DNA from 3 places in the Paenibacillus sp. JJ1722 genome. Region 1 is predicted to be linked to each of the others. Evidence: predicted binding sites of a transcription regulator. Region 1 holds the regulator's gene; each other region holds the start of a gene.
What was found. Region 1 encodes Rex, which represses fermentation and respiration genes when NADH is low (regulators of the CRP and FNR family bind a similar motif). Its sites were predicted from a motif close to TTGTGAAATATTTCACAA; they were not measured.
Positions count from the first base shown of each region.

Region 2: pflB (formate C-acetyltransferase) is a predicted target of Rex. The motif match lies at 3,086-3,103, and genes of this name have one in related genera.
Region 3: ACM1ND_RS24905 (formate/nitrite transporter family protein) is a predicted target of Rex. The motif match lies at 2,771-2,788, and genes of this name have one in related genera.

Region 1 is NZ_CP182500.1:3,546,539-3,554,135, reverse strand. It holds gene dinG (ATP-dependent DNA helicase DinG) at 1-1,881, shown strand, start outside; gene ACM1ND_RS15780 (redox-sensing transcriptional repressor Rex) at 1,926-2,579, shown strand; gene ACM1ND_RS15775 (amidohydrolase) at 2,566-3,867, shown strand; gene ACM1ND_RS15770 (DUF5590 domain-containing protein) at 3,905-4,429, shown strand; gene ACM1ND_RS15765 (hypothetical protein) at 4,972-5,505, shown strand; gene ACM1ND_RS15760 (AAA family ATPase) at 5,498-7,000, shown strand; gene ACM1ND_RS15755 (3-hydroxyacyl-CoA dehydrogenase family protein) at 7,137-7,597, shown strand, end outside.
Region 2 is NZ_CP182500.1:3,704,860-3,712,456, reverse strand. It holds gene adhE (bifunctional acetaldehyde-CoA/alcohol dehydrogenase) at 196-2,808, shown strand; gene pflB (formate C-acetyltransferase) at 3,137-5,398, shown strand; gene pflA (pyruvate formate-lyase-activating protein) at 5,450-6,208, shown strand; gene ACM1ND_RS16585 (copper amine oxidase N-terminal domain-containing protein) at 6,428-7,597, shown strand, end outside.
Region 3 is NZ_CP182500.1:5,606,888-5,614,484, reverse strand. It holds gene ACM1ND_RS24920 (hypothetical protein) at 1-157, shown strand, start outside; gene ACM1ND_RS24915 (glutathione peroxidase) at 245-721, shown strand; gene ACM1ND_RS24910 (FAD-dependent oxidoreductase) at 1,113-2,474, shown strand; gene ACM1ND_RS24905 (formate/nitrite transporter family protein) at 2,863-3,696, shown strand; gene ACM1ND_RS24900 (molybdopterin-containing oxidoreductase family protein) at 4,071-6,203, shown strand; gene ACM1ND_RS24895 (MFS transporter) at 6,250-7,500, shown strand.

The DNA of each region.
Region 1 (7,597 bases):
GACATTCCTATGCTGACCAAGGTGATTCCGTTTCCGTTCCGGGCTGCTATTTTCAAGGGTCGGGGACATTATTTGTGTCTGCGTAAGTTTGAACATAAAATAAACAGAAGAGACTTCGCGACACCGAAGGAAGACTTAATTACAGCGGCTCAGATGATCGTCTGGTTGACGCTAACAGAAACCGGTGATGATGAAGAACTGAATCTGAGCAACCGTGGAGGGGATTTCTGGGAAACGGTGGCGAGTGATTCAGAGTCCTGTCTTGGTCGTTCTTGTCCATGGTTCCGCAAATGTTATTATCATCGTGCACGCCATGAAGCAGGGATAGCGGATGTCGTTATTACGAATCACTCTAAGTTGTTCACAGACGTCAAAGCCAGTCACCAGTTGTTGCCGAGCTATGAACATCTGGTGATTGATGAAGCCCATCACCTGGAGGAAGTAGCTGGTAAGCACCTAGGTATGCATATGAAATATTTCACACTCGTGCATACACTGACGCGACTGTTCAAAGACAGCAAGAATGGACAACTGCCTTCACTTCGTCAACAGTTGGCAAAATCGGGGCACGAGAAGTCGGCGGATTGGGCTTCAACCATCGACCAGATGTATCCGCTCGTGTTAGAGGTTAAGGAAACTTGGGACCTGCTAAGCGACAAGCTGTTTGGCATGTTGCCAGAGCGAAGCGATGCGACACCGGGTGAAACAGGACAGTTTTCTTCCCGTCTCAAACCTTCGGCCAAGCCTGCAAAGTGGGATCAGGCGGGTGCTTTGGAAAATCAGCTATATGTAACGATGAGCGAAATTTTGCGCAAGGGCGACAAGCTGATGCTGGACGTCAAGGAAGAACATGACGATTATGCGGCAGATAGCCTTATTACAGATATCACGGGTCTGCTCAAGGATTTGGCGGGAATCCGAGAAAATTTGCGCTTTTTTATCCGACTCGATGATGAAACAACCGTATACTGGCTCGAAGCGAGTGGGCAATTCCGTAGTAAATCATTGCAATTTTATGCGGTGCCCGTCGATGTGAGCCGCCAGTTGAAAGAAATGTTTTTTGACAAAAAAAGAAGCATTATTCTGACGTCTGCTACCTTATCGGTAGATAAGTCGTTTCAGTACATGATCGATCAGCTCGGCTTGCAGGAGGCCGCAGATCAAGAGCGGCTGATGACTTCGCAGCTCCCGTCACCCTTTAATTACAGGGATCAGGTGTTGCTGGTCATTCCACGGGATTTCCCAAGCGTGAAGGGCAGTGTAGGAGATGCACACTTTGTAGATATGCTCGTTAGCTCTCTAGGAGCGACTGCTCAGGCGACGCGGGGGAGAATGCTCGTTCTGTTTACTTCCTATCGGATGCTCCGGCAAGTGTATGAGCCGCTCAAAGAGGCCTTAGCATCCAGCGAAATTACTGTGCTGGGACAAGGTGTGGACAGTGGGAGTCGCAGCAAGCTAACCCGCCGTTTTCAGGAAGCCAAAGCTTCTGTATTGCTGGGAACCAGCAGCTTCTGGGAAGGCGTCGATATTCCAGGAAAGGCTCTGACTTGTCTGGCCATTGTTCGCTTGCCGTTTCAACCGCCGAATCACCCGTTGCTGGAGGCAAAAAGCGAGCTGCTTCAGCAGCAGAAGAAGAATCCATTTATGAAGCTGTCTGTACCACAAGCGGTCATTCGCTTCAAACAGGGATTTGGTCGGTTAGTACGTACAGCGAGCGACCACGGGGTCGTTATCGTTTACGATACGCGTGTGATCGAATCCTATTACGGAAAGCACTTTTTGTACTCGTTACCGGGACCAAAAATGGAGCATATGCCATCGGAGCAAATGGTGCCCCGCATCGCCGAATGGCTCCAATCCGCCCCGGAGACAGAGGCATAACGGACGGACACTAAGTATGTTCGTTACAATTAGGGGGAGCAAGTATGAAATCAGATAAAATTTCAGAGGCTGTCGTACGGAGGTTACCCGTATATTTACGTTATCTGAATGCACTTCACAAACGGGAGGTGGCTACGGTCTCTTCTCAAGAGTTGGGACAGAGGCTAGATTTGAACCCGGCCCAAATCCGTAAAGATCTCGCCTATTTTGGAGATTTTGGTCGGAAGGGTATCGGTTATGATGTTTCTTATCTAATTGAGAAAATACGCCATATCCTGAAAATCGACCAGCAAATTAATGTCGTATTGGTCGGTGCGGGTAATCTGGGGCAAGCCCTTTCGAATTATAACGCTTATTTAAAAGACAATATGAAGATTGTCGCAGTATTTGATGCGTTTCCGGATAAGGTAGGGACCAAGATCAATACATTGGTCGTTCAACCGATGGATGAACTGGAAGCGACTGTGAAAGAAAAAAACATTCGAATCGGGATTATTACCGTACCTGATTTTGAAGCACAGCACGTGGCTGACAGGCTTATTGAGAGCGGAATTGGAGCGATCCTGAACTTTGCACCGACTACTCTCAAGGCACCGGCCAACATTCGGATTCATGCCACAGACTTTACAACTGATTTGCTTAGCCTCGCTTATTATTTGGAGGACGGAAAGGAAGAAACACAATATGACAGTGAATAAATGGATGATTAAAAACGGCTCTTTTGCCGTAAATGGATCAGAAGCTGGGGTAGTCCATGGTTTTATGATTGTGGAGGATAGCCGTATTACTTATATTGGCGAAACTTTGCCTGCGGGTGAGGAAGAGACGGAAGCGATCGATGGTAAGGGGCTATTGTTTTTACCTGGTCTGATTAATACTCATGGTCATGCGGCGATGTCTCTGCTGCGTGGGCATGGAGATGACTTGGCACTTCAAGTATGGCTTCAGGAGAAAATGTGGCCTATGGAAGCCAAGTTTACATCTACGGACGTGTACTGGGGTACGTCCTTGTCTGTGCTGGAAATGCTGAAAGGTGGAACAACGACCTTCCTGGACATGTACGATCATATGGATGAGGTGGCTCGTGTAGCTGAAGAGTCAGGTATTCGTGCAAGTCTGATGCGTGGAGCAATTGGACTATGCTCGGAAGAAGAACAGCGAATCAAGCTGGCTGAGGCCGTGACTTTTGCGCGTAACTGGCATGGTAAAGCAGACGGGCGTATTACAACGATGATGTCTCCGCACGCGCCATACACATGTCCACCTGCGTTTATTGAAAAATTCGTACAAGCAGCGCATGATCTGGACTTGCCACTGCATACGCACATGTCTGAGACGATCGCCGAAGTGGAGCAAAACGTACGCGACTACGGTTTGCGTCCAGTTGCACATTTGGATAAGCTTGGCTTTTTCTCCCGTCCTTCGCTTATTGCCCATGGCGTTCATTTGAACGACGAAGAAATAGCTTTACTGGCTGAACGTGGTGTAGCGGTTTCGCACAATCCGGGTAGCAACTTGAAGCTGGCAAGTGGTGTGGCAAGAGTGCCTGAATTGCTGCGTGCAGGGGTTACTGTTTCTCTCGGAACGGATGGTCCTGCCAGCAATAATAACCTGGATATGTTCGAGGAAATGCGTCTGGCGGCACTTATTCACAAGGGTGTATCCGGTGACCCTACGGCAGTTCCTGCAAGTGAAGCGCTGCGTCTGGCAACAGAATACGGTGCAAAGTCGATTGGTTTAAAAGAAGTAGGAGCGTTGGCAGCGGGCAACAAGGCTGACTTTATCGCGTTGGATCTGAATCAGGCACATTTCTTGCCGCGTACAGATCTTATTTCCCATGCGGTATACTCTGCAAGCGCCAAGGACGTGGCTCATGTGTGGGTAGACGGTCGCCAGGTTGTGAAAAACGGCGAATGCCTGACTATGGACGAGGAACGTATCAAACATGAGGCACAAGCCGCCTTTGAAGGGCTGCTGTCGCGCTAATTTAGGTGTCACATCCCCTTAGAGAGGAAGCACAGGTTTGAAAAATAAGAAAAAATGGATAGCGGTCGCCATTTTGGCCGTGATACTGATCCTGGTCAGCATTTTCTGGTATTATTCCTATGTTACTCAAGACCAGGTGGCTGAGAAAAATGCCGCTATCATTAAGGCCAAGCAATCAGCTGGTCTGGTTAGCACGACTCAAACATGGAAGTCTGTGTGGGATCAGGTATATTGGGTGGTTCAGGGGAAAAATGCACAGAATGAAAATATAATGGTGTGGGTTCCTTTTCAAAAAGTGGAAGGACAACCTAACGTACCTGCCGCAGATAATAGCGGTGTTCACACCGAGTTGCTGAAGAACGGAGTCGATGAGCAAAAAATGACGGCAATAATTCAGCAGCAGCTTCCAGGTGCAAAAATTGTAAGGCTTCAGCCGAGTGTGTTCAATGGCGAATATGTGTGGCAGTTGTTTTACGATGATGGAAGTCATCATTACTACACCTTTTATCGTTTCTCAGATGGGGTAGCGACGGGTGTGAAATATACTTTGCCCAATAACTGAGCTGGTGTGAGGATTGGCAAATGTGGAATGAATGACTAGTAAATGATTAAAAGCTCAAGAAAAAGACGTAAATACGACAAAATTCGTATTTACGTCTTTTAGTTTTGCTATGCCGTAAAGCTGGCTGAAAGCCAGTGAAGCATCTTTACCTATCCATCTTCTCTCCTAGGTCAAATTCATCTTTGTGGCGGGCAATAGCGGAGTGGAGGATTTGAATCTGGAGAAGCGGAGCGTTCGCCTTTGCCGCCGGATTTTCCCCATAAGAATCTAATCGAAAAAATCCGGTGGCAACAGCGATCGTAAGATCAAATCCTACACGCAGCGTCTCGCCTCCACCATAACCAAAGATTTTGCCTCATCACAACTCCTCCACACATTGCCTTCGATATTAGATATACGTTATGATATACTATATTTTATAAGTGATAGACAAAAATGATAGAAAAAAGAATTGCTGATCACTATAAGATCATGCAATTTGGTTGTTTGTTGACATTCGTCCCGTTTCTTCTGGGTTTTACATTTTGAGAGGAGGATGTTGTTTGAAATTGCGTGCAGTTCCTATCGTTGTGGCGGCAGTTTTGGCAGCTTTGCTGCTATTTGGGGGATGGTTCATTTACCGTCAGGTTACAATGCAAAGTCCTCTGGAAAAACTGGTATCTCAATATCCAGGCGTGACAAGCGCTCAAATAGATATTAAACAGGATCAGGTTGTATTGAAACTAGATCTCAAACCGCAGGCGGATGTGGCCAGATTGGTCGATGTGGTTAAGCAAAAAGGACAATCCATCATTGGCAGCCGCACCATTAAGTTGGATATCGCAGATCGTTCCAATTCAGCACTGAATCAATGGTGGTCTGAGGCTATGTTTCCTGTGGCCGAAGCGATGGAAAATAAAAAGTATACTCAAATTTCATCTACAGTTGAGCAGATGAAAAAGAAAAAGACGGGTATCAAAGCTGATACCGACATGGATTCGAACAATGTCTATATCCGACTCAGCGAAGGTAAAGCGACCAAGTTTATCGTTTTGCCACGTCAATCTCAGCAAATGGGGGTATGGCCTAATGCCTAGATGGATTAAGGAAATATTAATCGGCATTGTGCCGGTAACCATTATATTTCTCGTTTTTATTGGGGTAAATATTATCCCTCTTCTGGTTGCTGGCGTGATGCTCAGCGGCTTGTTAATGCTTATGCATGCGCGTGGCGGTTTGGCCGTAGGTGCTGGGCAAGAGCGTAAACGTAAAAAAAATGGTCCGGACAAGCTGACTTTTGAGGAAATCGGTGGGCAAGAAAGCGCTAAGCAGGAACTGCGCGAGGCCCTGGATTTTTTGAATCGACATGATGAAATTTCCAAGTTTGGTATCCGTCCATTAAAAGGCGTTTTGCTCACTGGTCCTCCGGGAACAGGAAAAACGCTGATGGCGAAGGCAGCGGCACACTACACTAATTCTGTATTTGTTGCAGCCTCAGGTAGTGAATTTGTTGAAATGTACGTTGGTGTTGGAGCGGGTCGTGTCCGTGAGTTGTTTCGGGAGGCGCGTACTCGTGCAGCCAAGGAAAAGAAGGAAAATGCAATTATTTTTATTGACGAAATCGATGTAATTGGTGGTAAACGTGAGGGTGGACAGCAACGAGAATATGATCAGACTTTGAATCAGTTACTGACAGAAATGGATGGTATTTATTCCGCAGATACACCGCGGATTTTGATCATTGCGGCAACAAACCGTAAAGAAATGCTGGACAGCGCCTTAACGCGTCCAGGGCGTTTTGATCGTCATATTCAAGTGGATCTGCCTGACAAGAAGGGCCGTCTTCATATTCTAAAAATTCATGCCAAAAACAAACCGATTCAGGAAGATGCAAATCTGGACAAAATTGCTGAGGAATCTTACGGGTTTTCCGGCGCACAGCTGGAGAGCGTGATGAATGAAGCGGCAATCTATGCGATGAGACAGGATCAGAAAATGATTGCGCAGAAGCATCTGTCGATGGCGATTGACAAAGTGATGATGGGTGAAAAGACAGACCGAGAATCGACCTTGGAAGAGAAAAAACGTGTAGCGATTCATGAACTAGGACATGCTATTATGGCCGAAATTGTTCGTCCCGGTAGCGTAAGCCAGGTAGCACTTAGCCCTCGTGGGAAAGCGCTTGGCTATGTGCGCCACAATCCACAGCAAGAGCATTATTTATACACCAAGCAGTTCCTGGAGGAGCAAATTATGATCTCGCTCGCAGGGGCTACGGCGGAAGAAATGTACTATGGCGGTCGCAGTACCGGCTCAAGTAATGATTTTGAGCAGGCGCTGAACATCGTCCATACGATGATGACTTCCGGTTTGACTTCACTTGGCATTATTAACATGGAAATGGTAACCAAAGAAGAACTCATGCGGGAAAATGGCGAGATAATGGCTGACCTGCATACCCGAACTTCGGAGCTGCTGGAAAAGCATCGTCCTGTGTTCGACAACTCACTTGACATCCTGATGAAGGAAGAAACTCTGTCTGGAGACCAATTTAGATGTCAATTTAGTGAAAATGCTTTATTACCAGCATAATTTTTTATGCTGGTTATTTTTTTTTACTTTTAGTCCGTGCTAAGATATTATTATCTATTGGGACATAAACATGTATTTTTCGACAAAGAAGGATACAATATATGAGAGTGACCAGGAAAGGGTGGAGTAAAGAATCATGCAATTTAAAAAAATCGGCGTCATCGGCGGCGGCACCATGGGACAGGGGATTTCTGAAATGCTCGCGTCCAAAGGAATCGATGTGCTGCTGGTAGAGCAGACACCAGAGAAACTAGACTACGCCTACAATATGATTGAAACGAGTCTGGACAAACAACTGGAAAAGTGGGCAATTACTCAAGCTGAGAAAAAATTGATCTTATCCCGTATTCAAAAAGTAATTCATTTGGCGGAGCTCGGCAGCTGTGATATGGTCATTGAGACTATTACAGAGAATCTGGACGAGAAGAAAGCAGTGTTCCAAGAGCTAGACCATGTGTGTCCAAGCAATATTATTCTTGCAAGTAATACATCCACGCTGAGCCTGACCGAGCTTGCTAGCTCGACCAAGTATCCTGAGCGTGTTATTGGTATGCACTTTATTTATCCAGTATCCCGTATTGATCTTGTAGAAATTAT
Region 2 (7,597 bases), 160 kb from region 1:
ATACCTGCGCAATGCGTTTTTGGGGCAAGAAGAGGGGGTAAAAGTGGCAGAATTCCAAACTTTGTGATTTAATTCACTTCATAAAATAAAATTTTAAATAGATTGTGAAAAAAATCACAATATATCTTGAAAAGCTGTGTTACGATCAGTGCGTGAACAAGAGATAGTACACGAGATAACAGGAGGATGAGGGAAATGGCTGTTAAAAACGAGGTTATCCAAAAAGAGCAAAGCGCAGAGCAGTATATTCAAACGCTGATTGACCGGGGGAACCGGGCACAGCAAGCTTTCATGAGTATGAATCAGGAACAGATTGACGAAATCGTACAAGCTATGGCACTCGCAGGGATGGATAAACACATGTACCTGGCGAAGTTGGCTGTTGAAGAAACAGGACGCGGTGTGTACGAGGACAAAATCACCAAAAACATGTTTGCAACAGAATATGTCTATCATAGTATCAAAAATGAAAAAACCGTCGGTGTCATTGAAGACAATGATTTTGACAGTTTTCAAAAGATAGCAGAGCCAGTCGGCATTATCATGGGGATCACTCCAGTGACAAACCCGACTTCGACTACGATGTTCAAAGCGTTGATTGCCATTAAAACACGTAACCCAATCATTTTCGGTTTCCATCCATCTGCTCAATCGTGTAGTGCGGAAGCAGCCCGCGTCTTGCTCGAAGCAGCCGTCAAACATGGTGCTCCAGCTGATTGTATTCAATGGATTGAAGCTCCATCGATGGATAAGACAAATTCACTCATGAATCACCCGGATGTGGCTCTGATTCTGGCAACTGGTGGATCAGGCATGGTTAAGGCGGCATATAGCTGCGGTAAACCTGCTCTGGGTGTAGGCCCAGGTAACGTGCCTTGCTTTATTGAAAAAACAGCAGACATCAAGCAGGCCGTGAACGATCTTATCCTCTCTAAATCTTTTGACAACGGTATGATTTGTGCTTCCGAGCAAGCGGTTATTATCGAAGAGCCAATCTTCGAACAAGTGAAAAAATTGATGATCGCTAACGGCTGCTATTTTGTAAATAAAGAAGAAGCAGCTAAGCTCACTCAAGGAGCTATGAATGTCGAGAAATGTGCAGTGAACCCAGCAATCGTCGGGCAGTCTGCTGTGAAAATTGCTGAAATGAGTGGTATCACAGTACCAGCAGGAACTAAAATTTTGGTCGCTGAGATTGAAGGGGTAGGAACAAAATTCCCATTGTCTGCGGAGAAATTGAGTCCTGTATTGGCTTGCTATAAAGTAAAAAATGCGGAACAAGGTATTCAACGCGCTGCTGAAGTCGTGGAATTCGGGGGCATGGGCCACTCGTCCGCTATTCATTCGAACGATGAGGACGTTATCGCCCGCTTCGCAAACCGTCTGCAAACAGGACGTATCATTGTAAATGCACCTTCCACACATGGTGCGATTGGCGACATTTACAACACCAATCTTCCTTCGTTGACACTCGGTTGCGGTTCGTACGGTCGTAACTCGACTTCGTCGAACGTATCGGCAGTCAATTTGATTAATGTGAAAAGGGTGGCGAAACGGACGGTGAATATGCAATGGTTCAAAGTACCTTCCAAAATCTATTTTGAAAAAAATTCGACACAGTATCTTGCTAAAATGCCTGATATCACACGTGTAGCCATTATCACGGACCCTATGATGGTAAAACTGGGATATGTGGATCGTGTTATTCATTATCTGCATCAACGCCAAACACCGGTAGCTATCGAAGTGTTCTCTGAAGTAGAGCCAGATCCATCGACAGTTACGGTAGAACGTGGTACAGAAATGATGAGACGTTTCCAACCGGATTGCATCATCGCACTGGGCGGCGGTTCGCCAATGGATGCGGCTAAAGGCATGTGGATGTTCTATGAATATCCAGATACTGATTTCAATAACTTAAAACAAAAATTCATGGATATCCGTAAACGGATTTACAAGTACCCACGTCTGGGCCAAAAAGCACAATTTGTAGCTATCCCTACAACCTCGGGTACAGGTTCCGAAGTTACATCGTTTGCAGTAATTACGGACAAAAACCTGGGTAACACGAAGTACCCGCTGGCTGACTATGAGTTGACTCCTGATGTGGCAATTATTGACCCAGTGTTTGTATATTCGCTGCCTAAAACAGCTGTAGCGGACACAGGTATGGACGTTCTGACACATGCTATCGAGGCTTACGTGTCCGTAATGGCTAATGATTACACAGATGGTCTGGCAATTAAAGCCATTCAATTGGTATTCCAATACCTAGAACAATCGGCTCTGATCGGTGATAAGCTGGCTCGTGAAAAAATGCATAATGCTTCCACACTTGCTGGTATGGCGTTTGCTAATGCATTCTTGGGTATTAACCACAGTCTTGCACATAAATGGGGTGGACAATACCATACAGCGCATGGCCGCACGAATGCCATTTTGCTGCCGCACGTTATTCGCTATAATGCGAAAAAACCGACAAAATTTGCTTCGTTCCCTAAATATTCGCACTTTGTTGCGGATGAGCGTTATGCAGAAATCGCGCGCATACTGGGACTGCCTGCACGCACCACCGAAGAAGGGGTTAACAGCTTGATCGAAGCAATCCGTAAGATGAACAAAACACTCGGTATCGAGGAATCGTTCCAACAAATCGGTTTCGATGCGAAGGATTTCGAATCACGTGTAGACTATCTGGCTGACCGCGCATTTGAAGATCAATGTACAACTGCGAATCCGAAGTTGCCACTGGTTACGGAGTTGGCTGATGTCTATCGCAATGCCTTCTACGGACGTTTTGACCAATAATATAATAGGTACGAAGAGGCTTGTGAAAAAGCATTTTCTCGTTCAATACCGATGCAGGCTCTCTATATAGAGGGCCTGTTGGTTTGGGAAGGGAGGTGAACGGCAAGGCTAAGGATATAGGCGCGAAGCTAGGGAAAATAAAGTGATAAAAATCACTCATGTTGTGATTTTTATCACATACTACACTCTATCATTATTCTACAATAAGGGTGTAAGAAAGGTCCCGACACTGAGCGTAAGGCATCGGTGAACAGGCCGGGCTCAAGAAATAGCGTTATCGTGAAAAAAATCACAAGTCCGGAAGACCAAACAATTTGGAGGGATTTACATGTCGGTGATTGAGAGAGAATTACAAGAGCAACAATCTGGCTGGAGAGGTTTTAAAAAAGGCAAATGGACTAAAGAAGTCAACGTCAACGATTTTATTGAAACCAATATCTTACCTTATGTTGGCAATGAAGAATTTTTGGTTGGTCCTACCGCCAACACAACTGCACTGTGGGATATTGTATCCGATCTTACCAAAAAAGAGCTGGCAAACGGCGGCGTGCTTGATGTAGACGTGAATACGCCATCCACTATTATTTCACATAAGCCGGGTTATCTGGACCGGGATAAAGAGCAAATTGTCGGTGTACAAACAGATGCTCCATTCAAACGCTCTTTGCAGCCGTTTGGTGGAATTCGGATGATGATCGACGCTTGCAAAGCCTATGGTTTTGAAGTACCAGAAAGTATCATTGATATCTTCACTCATATTCGTAAAACTCACAACCAAGGTGTATTTGACGCTTATACAGATGAAATGAGAGCAGCTCGTAAAGCTGGTATCATTACTGGTCTGCCAGATGCATACGGTCGTGGTCGTATTATCGGTGACTATCGTCGTGTAGCTTTGTATGGTGCAGACTTCTTGATCCAAGATAAAAAACTGCAACTGAAAAGCCTTGAAGTTGATTCCATGGAAGAAGATGTAATTCGTCTGCGTGAGGAAATTTCCGAACAAATTCGTGCTTTGAATGAACTGAAACAAATGGCTGCTGAACACGGTTTTGATATCTCAAAACCTGCTAACAATGCGAAAGAAGCTTTCCAATGGGTATATTTTGGATATCTTGCAGCAATCAAAGAACAAAATGGTGCAGCAATGTCCTTAGGACGTGTATCTTCCTTCCTTGATATTTACTCTCAACGTGATATGGAAGAGGGTACAATGACAGAAGAACAAGCTCAAGAACTGGTCGATCATTTTGTTATGAAATTGCGTATTGTTAAGTTCTTGCGCACACCTGACTATAATGAACTGTTCAGTGGAGATCCAACTTGGGTTACTGAGTCCATTGGTGGTATGTCCGTAACTGGAGAAACTCGGGTAACTAAAAACAGCTTCCGTTTCCTGCACACCCTCTACAATCTGGGACCTGCACCGGAGCCGAATCTGACTGTACTGTGGTCGGAAAAATTGCCTGAAGGCTTCAAAAAATATTGTGCGAAAGTTTCTATTGAAACTAGCTCCATTCAGTACGAGAATGACGATCTGATGCGTCCGATTTATGGAGACGATTATGGTATTGCTTGTTGTGTATCGGCAATGAAAATCGGTAAACAAATGCAATTCTTTGGTGCTCGTGCCAACTTGGCTAAAGCTCTGCTGTATGCAATTAACGGTGGTAAAGATGAAAAATCTGGCGTCCAAGTAGGGCCTGAATTCCCAGCCATTACAGGCGAAGTTCTGGAATATGAAGAAGTGTTGAGCCGCTTCAAACCTATGATGGAATGGTTGGCAAAACTGTACATGAACACTTTGAATGTTATTCACTACATGCATGATAAATATAGCTACGAACGCATTGAAATGGCGTTGCATGATCGTGATATTCTCCGCACCATGGCTTGTGGTATTGCGGGTCTGTCAGTTGCTACCGACTCCTTGAGTGCCATTAAATTTGCAAAAGTTAAACCAATCCGTAACGAAAAAGGGATTGCTGTTGACTTTGAAATCGAAGGCGAATACCCTTGCTACGGTAACAACGATGACCGTGTAGATAACATCGCTGTGGAACTGGTAGAAAGCTTCATGAGCATGATTCGCAAGCATAAAGCTTATCGTAATGCGGTTCCTACTCAATCTGTACTGACTATTACTTCCAACGTAGTGTACGGTAAGAAAACAGGTACAACACCGGATGGACGTAAAGCAGGCGAACCGTTTGCACCAGGGGCAAACCCAATGCACGGCCGTGATAAAAAAGGTGCTTTGGCATCTCTGAGTTCCGTGGCTAAATTGCCTTATGAACACAGTCTAGATGGTATCTCGAACACCTTCTCCATCGTGCCTAAAGCACTGGGTAAAGAAGAAGAAACACGCAAAACAAACCTTGTTTCGATGATGGATGGCTACTTTGGAAGCCACGCACATCATCTGAATGTCAATGTGTTTGCTCGCGAACAACTGTTGGATGCAATGGAACACCCAGAAAACTATCCACAGCTGACGATTCGTGTTTCCGGCTATGCCGTTAACTTTATCAAGCTGACTCGTGAACAACAATTGGATGTTATTAACCGTACTTTCCACGGTACAATGTAAATAAGTATTACAATGACGCACGCATAGCGGATGCGGGAAGGATGATGCAACATGTTGAAAGGTCACATACACTCATTGGAAACCTTCGGGACCGTCGATGGTCCCGGCATCCGCTTCGTGCTCTTTATGCAAGGATGCTTGTTGAAATGTCAATATTGCCATAACCCGGACACTTGGGCCTTGAATGAAGGTAATCCGATGACGTTGGAGGAGGTATTGGCTGAGATTGAGCCGTATTTAGCCTATTACCGTTCTTCAGGAGGCGGATTGACCGTATCCGGTGGAGAACCGACGCTGCAAGCTCATTTTGTCGCAGAGCTGTTCAAAGAAGTGAAACGTCGGTGGAATTTGCACACGACACTGGACAGTAACGGCTTTAATGACGCGGGCCGTATCCATGAACTGCTGGACGTAACAGACTTGGTGCTACTGGATATTAAGCATATTGACAATGACAAGCATATTAAGCTTACAGGCAAGTCTAACGACCGTATGTTAAGTACGGCTCGCTGGTTGTCTGAGCAAGGGCGCAAAATGTGGATTAGACACGTATTTGTACCGGGTATTCATGATGACGAGCAAGATTTATTGAATTTGGGACGGTTTATCGGAACGTTGAACGGAGTCGAGAAATTCGAAATATTACCTTACCATCAAATGGGTGTTTACAAGTGGGAAATGCTTGGTAAGGAGTATCCGTTGGAGGGAGTTCCATCTCCTACAGATGAAGAAGTTCAACGTGCTTACCGACTCATTGAAGAGGGTCGTCTGGAGACTGCAGGAAAGAATGCTGTCTGTCGTCCATCATAATGTAAATGGTTCAAAAGCTATTTCCTAGTAATGAAGCCGCCGCCACATCAGGTCAGATGGGCGGCGGTTTTTTGTTGTTGAATTTTTTGCAGTCACAGGAGAAAGTTCCCTTTTTTTCATGATCAGCAAAATTTCCAGAAACTTTTTAACAACTGACGCGTCTAATAGTATGACTTTTTACGGGAATGATAATAATTTGGTGATAGAAGGAGACAGACAATGAATTTCAAGAAATGGACCATGCTCACCGCCCTTGCGGTGGCTCAGGTGGCCGCAGTAGCCCCTGTAGGAGCAGAAGCAGCATCAACAACCGTTCAATCCACCGATTCGGTTAGCGCACAGCAGGCTCAGGCCAATGTTGCTGATTCAGGCGTTCAGAATAGCATCGGAGATCAAGATGGAACTAGCACACAAAATGACACGGTTACACCTAATAACACAGGCGTTTCCAATGATCCATTGACTGGCCTGCCTACGGATACAACCAACGGATCGAACGTTTCCAATGATGTATACGGTGGAGACGGAACGATCACCAATCCTGGTGGAGCTCCAACATCCATGGGTGCTAATCAATTGATTTTGTACTTAAACAGCGCGAAAATGGAACAAAACGGACAGGTGTACACAGCAACTCAGCCGATGACTGTTAAGGACGGAGTTTCCTATGTAGCTATCCGTTCTCTTGTCAGCCGTGTCGGATTGCAGTTTAGTTATGACACTGCCACCAAAGAAACCGTAATCACACAAGGAACAAATGTCATGCGCTTCAAAACAGACAGCAAGGTTTATACGGTTAACGGTGAAGCCAGACAAATGAAGGGACCGGCTTTTCAGCAAAAGAACGTATTTATGGTGCCATTGACCTCGATTACACAGGCCTTAAATATTCCTTATACTGTGAATAATACGACTAAACAAGTTATCATGGATTTGAATCAGAAACCTAAAGCTTCCTTCACGGTTCAGCAAAAAGATATCTATGCGGGCGAAACCCAAGTTACGTATTTGACGAAGGAATCTTCTCCTACAGGTCTTCCGATTGTAAACCAACGTTGGGAAGGTAAGCAGGACGTATTTCAGGAGCCGGGTACATATGTAGTTACCTATTCTGTTCTTGACTCTGCTGGGAACTGGAGTGATCCTTACTCAGTTACAATTACAGTAAGACCACCAAATCAGCCGCCAGTGGCTCTGTTTACAACTGATAAAAAAGAGTACAAGATGGGCGAGAAAATCACCATTACCGACCTGAGTACAGATGATGAGAATGCTATCACTAAGCGTGATTGGGAGAATAAGAAACTTGCCTTCTTCCAACCAGGTGATGTAACAATTACGCTCACCGTAACTGATAAGCACGGCGCAACAGGTACCAAAAGTGAAACG
Region 3 (7,597 bases), 2.1 Mb from region 1:
AGACAATCCTTACCGCCCCGGTGAAAATACCTACATGAAACCGTCCTGTTGCCAATATTACAAGACAGGTGGAGGCCAGCGGTATTGTTATGCTTGCCCAAAAATGTCCGCTTCCGAACGCGAAGAACGCAGACTCGAAGTGATGGCATCACGGTAAAGTCACTGTGGATGTTGGCATGTCCGTCACGTTTTGGTTAAAATAGGTTATGTAACCTAAACCAAGCGACACGAAGGAGGATGCTGTATGTCTGTCTATTCACATAATGCCGTAACACCAGCGAATCAGGAGGTTTCTCTGGATACTTACACCGGTAAGGTGCTGGTTATTGCGAATACCGCCAGTAAATGTGGACTTACCCCGCAATATGGGGATTTGCAAAAGCTTTATGACGAATATAAGGATCGGGGATTAGTTGTATTAGGATTTCCTTGCAACCAATTTGGCGGTCAGGAGCCGGGCAGCAGCGAGGAAGCGGCTGAATTTTGCCAATTGAATTATGGGGTTAGTTTCCCGATATTCGCCAAAGTGGACGTCAACGGACCGGATACAGCGCCTCTGTTTGAATATTTAAAAAAGCAACAACCTGGAGAACAGGAAGATGGGACAATTCAGTGGAATTTCACGAAATTCATTGTGAATCGTGAAGGTGTACCTGTGGGTCGTTTTGAACCGAAGGAGTCACCAGAAGCGATGAAAGCAGCTATTGAGCAATTGCTATAGTAGCTTCGCTTTAATTCCAACGTATATGTTTAAAAAGGGTCTGATTTCCGGAATGTCTCCGGGAAACGGACCTTTTTTGTTCTCTACATATGCATTTGTCTAAGGTGTGTTGCGTTATGTGAAGGTCGATTCCAAGGGCATAATCAGGAGGCTTACAGGGAAAACTGGATGGAGCAAAGAAACATTTCAGCAAACGACTGAACTCGTATATCCTTTCTTTTTTAAATGTGGACAAATTGTGAATATCTTAAAAAGCTATTGTAATGTGAAAAATATCACACTATAATAAGCACATGAAGTGAAATAAATCACAAACGCTAACGAGCTGTTTACGTGAAACTATTCACAATTATTATACATTTTATGCCCACACACCAAGGAGGAATTTAACATGAAAGTAGCAGTTATCGGATGTACACACGCAGGCACGGCAGCTATCGTCAACACAGCTAAATGTTATCCAGATGCCGAAATTACCGTTTATGAGCGTAATGATAATATTTCATTCTTATCTTGTGGTATTGCTCTGTACGTAGGTGGTGTCGTCAAAGATCCGCACGGACTGTTTTATTCGTCTCCAGATCAACTGGCTGACTTGGGTGTAGAGACCAAGATGCTTCATGAGGTAACGAGTGTGGATACGGCAGGCAAGACGCTGCATGCACGTAATCTCCAAACAGGTGAAGAATTTACAGACACATTTGATAAATTAATTGTGACTACAGGATCATGGCCCATTATTCCGAAGCTGGAAGGCATTGAACTTGATCATATTTTGCTCTGTAAAAACTATAATCATTCGAATGATATCATTGAGAAAGCCCAGCACGTACAGAACATTACAGTCGTCGGAGCAGGATACATTGGTGTTGAACTGGTAGAAGCGTTCCAAATGAACGGTAAAAATGTAACATTGATCGACAGTGCTGATCGTATATTGAATAAGTATTTGGACCATGAGTATACAGACCGGATTGAAAGTTCCCTGAAGGAGCACGGCATTAAGCTGGTACTTGGCGAGACGGTGAGTCGTTTTGAGGGTACGAACGGTAAGGTAAGTAAAGTCGTGACCTCTAAAGGAGAATATGAAACAGAGCTTGTTATTCTCTGTATCGGTTTCCGACCTCAAACGGATCTGCTCAAAGGTCAGGTAGATATGTTGCCTAACGGTGCGATCATTGTGGATAACTATATGCAAAGTAGCTGCCCGGACGTGTTTGCAGCAGGTGACAGTTGTGCAATCCGCTATAATCCGACAGGCAAAACGGCTTATATCCCTTTGGCAACCAACGCAGTTCGTATGGGTACGCTGGTAGCACGTAATCTGGTACAACCAACCATTGCCTACATGGGAACCCAAGGAACTTCGGGTATCAAAATTTACGAAGACAATATTGCAGGAACAGGCATGACGGAAGCGGCGGCAACGGACGAAGGCATGACTGTAGAAGCTGTAACCATTGAGGACAGCTACCGGCCTGAATTTATGCCAACCTCCGAAAAGGTATTACTGAAAGTGGTATATGAGCAGGAGACACGGAGAATTTTGGGGGCACAAATTATGTCGAAGGTGGATTTGACGCAATCCATTAACACGCTATCCGTAGCCATTCAAAATCATATGACCATTGACCAGTTGGCCTTTGTCGATTTCTTCTTCCAGCCACATTATAACAAGCCTTGGAATTTCCTGAACGCAGCAGGTTTACAAGCATTGCCTACAATATCCGAACGGAACCCAGTTACTGTATAATTCGGTTTGTCTGTGACATTGTTCATAAGTTTGTCAACAATCTGAGACGTATGGACGAATCCTTATAGTACAATATAGAGTAGCATAAGGATTAGGGGGTAAGTAGCTTATGGATTTGTTTTATATCCTTTTTCTTGTAGTCGTAGCGCTGGTAGGCCTCGGTGGAGTTATTTGGTTCTTGAGAGCAGTTGAAAAGGAAGAATACAACTAAATGCAAAGCGCGTAGTAGCGCAGTAGATGTAATAATACAGAAAAGACAGTCCTTTTTCCAAGGGCTGTTTTTTTAATGCTTGATAAAGTGATTTTTTTCACAAACATAATCACTGATTTTAAATAAAATATGAAAGAAGAACATTTTAGTGAAAAGATATTAAAGGAGCGGGGACATATGGCGAGCTATAAACCGGGGCAAATTGCCGAAAAGACGGTGGAAACAGGAGTGGCCAAGGCGAACAACCCGTGGACTGTGGCGGTGGTACTGGGATTTTTGGCAGGTGCATTTATTGCACTCGGGTTTTTGCTGGATATACGTGTTATTGCAAGTGCGCCTAAAGAATGGGGAAGCATTGCCACCTTTATTGGAGCTGCGGTGTTCCCTGTAGGTCTGGTATTAGTTTTGATCGCCGGCGGAGAATTGCTGACCGGCAATATGATGGCGGTTCCTTTGGCGAGATGGGCAGGACGGATTAAGACAGGGGCCATGCTTCGTAATTTGGCGATTATTACGCTCAGTAATTTTGCGGGTGCGTTATTCGTTGCTTTTTTCTTTGGCCATGTGCTGGGTTTGACAGAAACGGGTCCTTACCTGGACAAAGTGGTGGATATGGCAGGACATAAGCTACATGAAAGCTTTTTGCAGTCTTTTATATCGGGTATAGGATGTAACTGGCTCGTAGCACTGGCTGTATGGCTGGCTTATAGCACAGACTCAATTGGCGGCAAAATTATGGGGATTTGGTTCCCGACCATGGCCTTTGTCGCTATTGGATTTCAGCACGTTGTTGCCAATATGTTTCTCATTCCGGCGGCTATCTTTGCAGGCCACTTTTCATGGGCAGATTATGTTATGAACTTCATTCCGGTCTGGCTGGGGAATTTGGTAGGAGGTAGCCTGTTTGTGGCTGGAGCCTACTGGTTGGCCTATTTGAAAAAGCCTCAAGCCAACGCACATCCAGTGAATGAATCTCCAACTACTTCTTCGGTTGCACATCAAATCCGTTGAGTGATCCTGCTTAATTACGGCACTTTAAACAGCAATAAACAAAGCAAATCCGCCATGACAGGCCCGGGGGAACGAAACCTGTCATGGCGGATTTTTTTTGGGAGTGGTCCATGATTTGGCATGGAGGATGAGTGTGCTCTCGTCCCATAATGCCTTGATCTCTTTTACCCTCGGTAAGATATGATGAAACAGGATGTCGAAAAAAATTATGATTCTTAAAAAAATCCGTTTTGCTCTATGCAGCAGACGGATTTTTTTAATATTTTGGAGAGCGGCTGTGTGGGAAAATCCTTCTCTTGCCATAGGTCAAAGCTGTGGATATGATAAGAGCAGTGTAATTTTTGGAAACGGTAACGGAAAGGAGCATCAACACTATGGATCATCGCAATAGCGCGCCTCCTGAGGCCACGCTTCAACAAGACTTACAAAGGGGACAGCGGATGACGGAGCAGCAGGACGGTATTTTTCCAGCTGTATGCCCGTTAGATTGCCCGGATACGTGTGGGCTCCTGCTTCACAAGGAAAATGGAAAGATAGTCAAGGTCACTGGGAACCCGGATCATCCTATTACCAAAGGCGCTATTTGTAACAAAGTTCGCAATATGACGGAGCGGGTATATGATCCTGATCGGGTGCTCTATCCGTTGAAACGTATAGGCCCCAAAGGAGAAGGGAAGTTTGAACGAATTAGCTGGGAGGAAGCGGTCGATACCATTACAGGTCGATTCAAGGAGCTGATACGTACGGACGGATCGGAATCTATTCTCCCCTACAGCTTTTATGGCAATATGGGCGTATTGAGTGTGGATGGAATGGATCGCCGATTTTTTAATGCGCTGGGTTCAAGCCAACTGGATCAGACGATTTGCAGCGTGGCTGGGAATGAAGGCTGGGCATCCGTTATGGGCTTTAAGGGCGGCACCAGCCCGGAGGACACGGAGGATGCAGACCTCATTATTGTGTGGGGTGGAAATGTCATTAGCACCAACATGCATCAGGTCGTTTTGGCTGAGAAGGCACGTAAAAAGGGTGCTAAGGTGGTCGTTATTGACGTTCATCGCAACCGGACGGCGCAATGGGCGGATTGGTTCATTCCGTTATATCCGGGGACGGATACGGCGCTCGCGCTGGGTGTTATGAATGTGCTGTTCGCTCAGGGACTGACGGACGCCGAATTTTTACATCGCTACACGGTAGGCCATGAGGAACTGCGCGAGCATGTTAAGACATATACACCAGAGCGAGTTTCGCGGATTACCGGCGTGCCGGAAGCAGATATTATCCGTTTAGCGGAAATGTACGGAACTGCGCGAGCAGCGTATATCAATATAGGTAATGGGCTTCAGCATCATGATAATGGCGGTATGAACGTACGTGCGGTTACATGCTTGCCTGCGCTCACTGGACAATGGCTAAAGCACGGCGGGGGAGCGTCACGCTCTAATGGCGCTTATGGCAAATTTAACGGCGCCAATCTGGCGCGTCCTGATCTGCGACAGAACCCGGATGCCCGGGTGATCAACATGAACCGGATCGGAGAAGCGCTGCTACAGAAGGAACAGCCGATTAAGGCGTTATTTGTATACTGCAGTAACCCGGTAGTTGTAGCTCCCGATTCGGAACGGGTGACTGAAGGATTTGAACGAGAGGATTTGTTCACAGTCGTACATGACCTGTTTCTTACGGATACGGCCCGTTATGCCGATATTGTGCTGCCTGCAGCGTCTTCCTTTGAGGGTACAGACCTATATAAATCCTACTGGCATCACTATGTCCAGATGCAGGAACCCGTCATTGCTCCACTCGGGGAAAGCAAAAGCAATTATGAGCTGTTTAGCCTGCTCGGACGGGCTATGGGCTTTGACGAAGCTGCCTTTACGGAAAGTGAAGCGGACATGATCGCAGGCGCGCTGGATAATCCAACGAACCCTTATCTCAACGGTGTAACCTTGGAAGCCTTAAAGAAGTCACCTTTTGTAAAGCTTGATATGTCGCCAAAGGCCACTTATTTGGATCGTCTAACCACGCCTTCAGGCAAGATTGAGCTATATTCGAAAAAAATGAAACAAGCAGGTCTGCCCGCGATGCCTTCATATGTGCCGCTGATTGAAGGGTATGATGGAGAGCATCGACCGCAAGCGGACGAGCGGTTTCCATTAATGTTTATTTCACCGCCAAACCATAATTTTCTGAATTCTACTTTCGCTAACTTACCCAAGCATCAGCGGCTGGAGCGGGAGCCCTTGCTACAAATTCACCCGGAGGATGCTCAGACAAGAGGCATCGCGGATGGGGAACCGGTTACCGTATGGAATGATCGGGGGACGTATGAGCTGAAAGCCAAAGTCACCGATCTGATGCTGCCCGGTACAGTGATTAGCCAGGGATTATGGTGGGAAGGCAAAGGACGCAGACAGCGTGCCAATGTGTTAACCTCTGATCGGCTGTCGGATATGGGACAGGGGGCTACTTTCTTCTCAACGGTGGTGAATGTGAAGCGCCAATGAGATAATGCCATTTATGGCGTCAGATGCAAAAGGAGAAACAAAAGATATGAAATGGTTGGAGTCTTATCCGAAAGAAGTGAAAGTGTTTCTCGTTGCTAGCCTGATTAATTCCGCTGGAAGTTCATTGATGTGGCCGTTGGTCAGCATGTATGTGTTTGACGAACTGAACCGTAGTATGGGAGATGCAGGGATTGCGATTTTAGTGCAGTCTCTGGGCGGAATTTTTGGTCAAGTGCTGGGCGGAGCCCTCTATCATCGTATTGGAGCCAAAAAATTGATTGTTGGCTCACTGGCGATGAACGCGCTGGGACTTCTCACGCTTCCATTTACCAGTGGTCATTGGGTAGCGTTTGTCATCATGATGGGCTTTATCGGCTTTTTTAATGTCGTATCTGTGCCTGCGATTCAGGCCTTTGTAGGTTTTCGTTTCGCTGACCGTCGTGGAGAGCTGTTTAATATTATTTATGTCGCTAACAATATTGGGGTTGCAGTGGGTACGGGATTGAGTGGCGTTCTGGCTGACCTTTCCTATCAGCTCAGCTTTGTGATGAACGGGGTGACTTCTGCGGTATTTGCCGGGTTCTTCTGGTCTTATCTAAGCAGGGTAGATCGGGAAGAGGGAGAAGTACAGCTCAGCAAGTCCGTGAAGAAAAGAGAGGAAATACCAGCTCGTTTGCTGTTTCGTGATACCAGATTGTATCTCTTTGTGGGGGTAGGCTCGCTTTTTTTATGGTTCGGCAATTCGATCTGGAATACAGGAGTGTCTCCCCATATTATTGAGCAGGGCTTGCCTAAAACGATGTATGGGTTACTATGGACGCTGAATGGTATCCTTATATTTGCCGCACAACCCATTATTTTTTGGATAAAACGACTGTACGCTCATCACGCTTCAGCGCAAATGACATGGGCCGGAGGATTTTATTTGGCGGCTTATATTGTCATGCTGGGCACACAGAACTATACTGGGATGATATTCGCTATGGTTCTGGCGACCCTGGGAGAAATGCTGATTGCACCTGCGGTTCCAGCATTCCTGTCTGATCATGGAGGTCGGGGTGCACCCTTTTACATTGGGCTTGTGGGGGGTATTGGCGCAGCCGGACGGGTAATGGGGCCTTATATTATGGGGAAGTTGTATGATGGCGGTGGGTTACCGCCTACACTTTGGCTGGCATCAGGCGTAGCGGTGTTGTCGATCCTGTTTTTCGTCCTGCATAGCTGGTTGAACCGTTTCCGGCATCATTCGGATACTTTGGATACTACGACACCCAAGGTAGATGTTCCCAGTTCTTAAGTCCTAATAAAAGTGCAGTAATATGCTGTAATTATGGTACAATAAGTGACGAATGGTTGTAGTTATTGCTTCAGGAAAGCCTTCACAGGAAGGATTG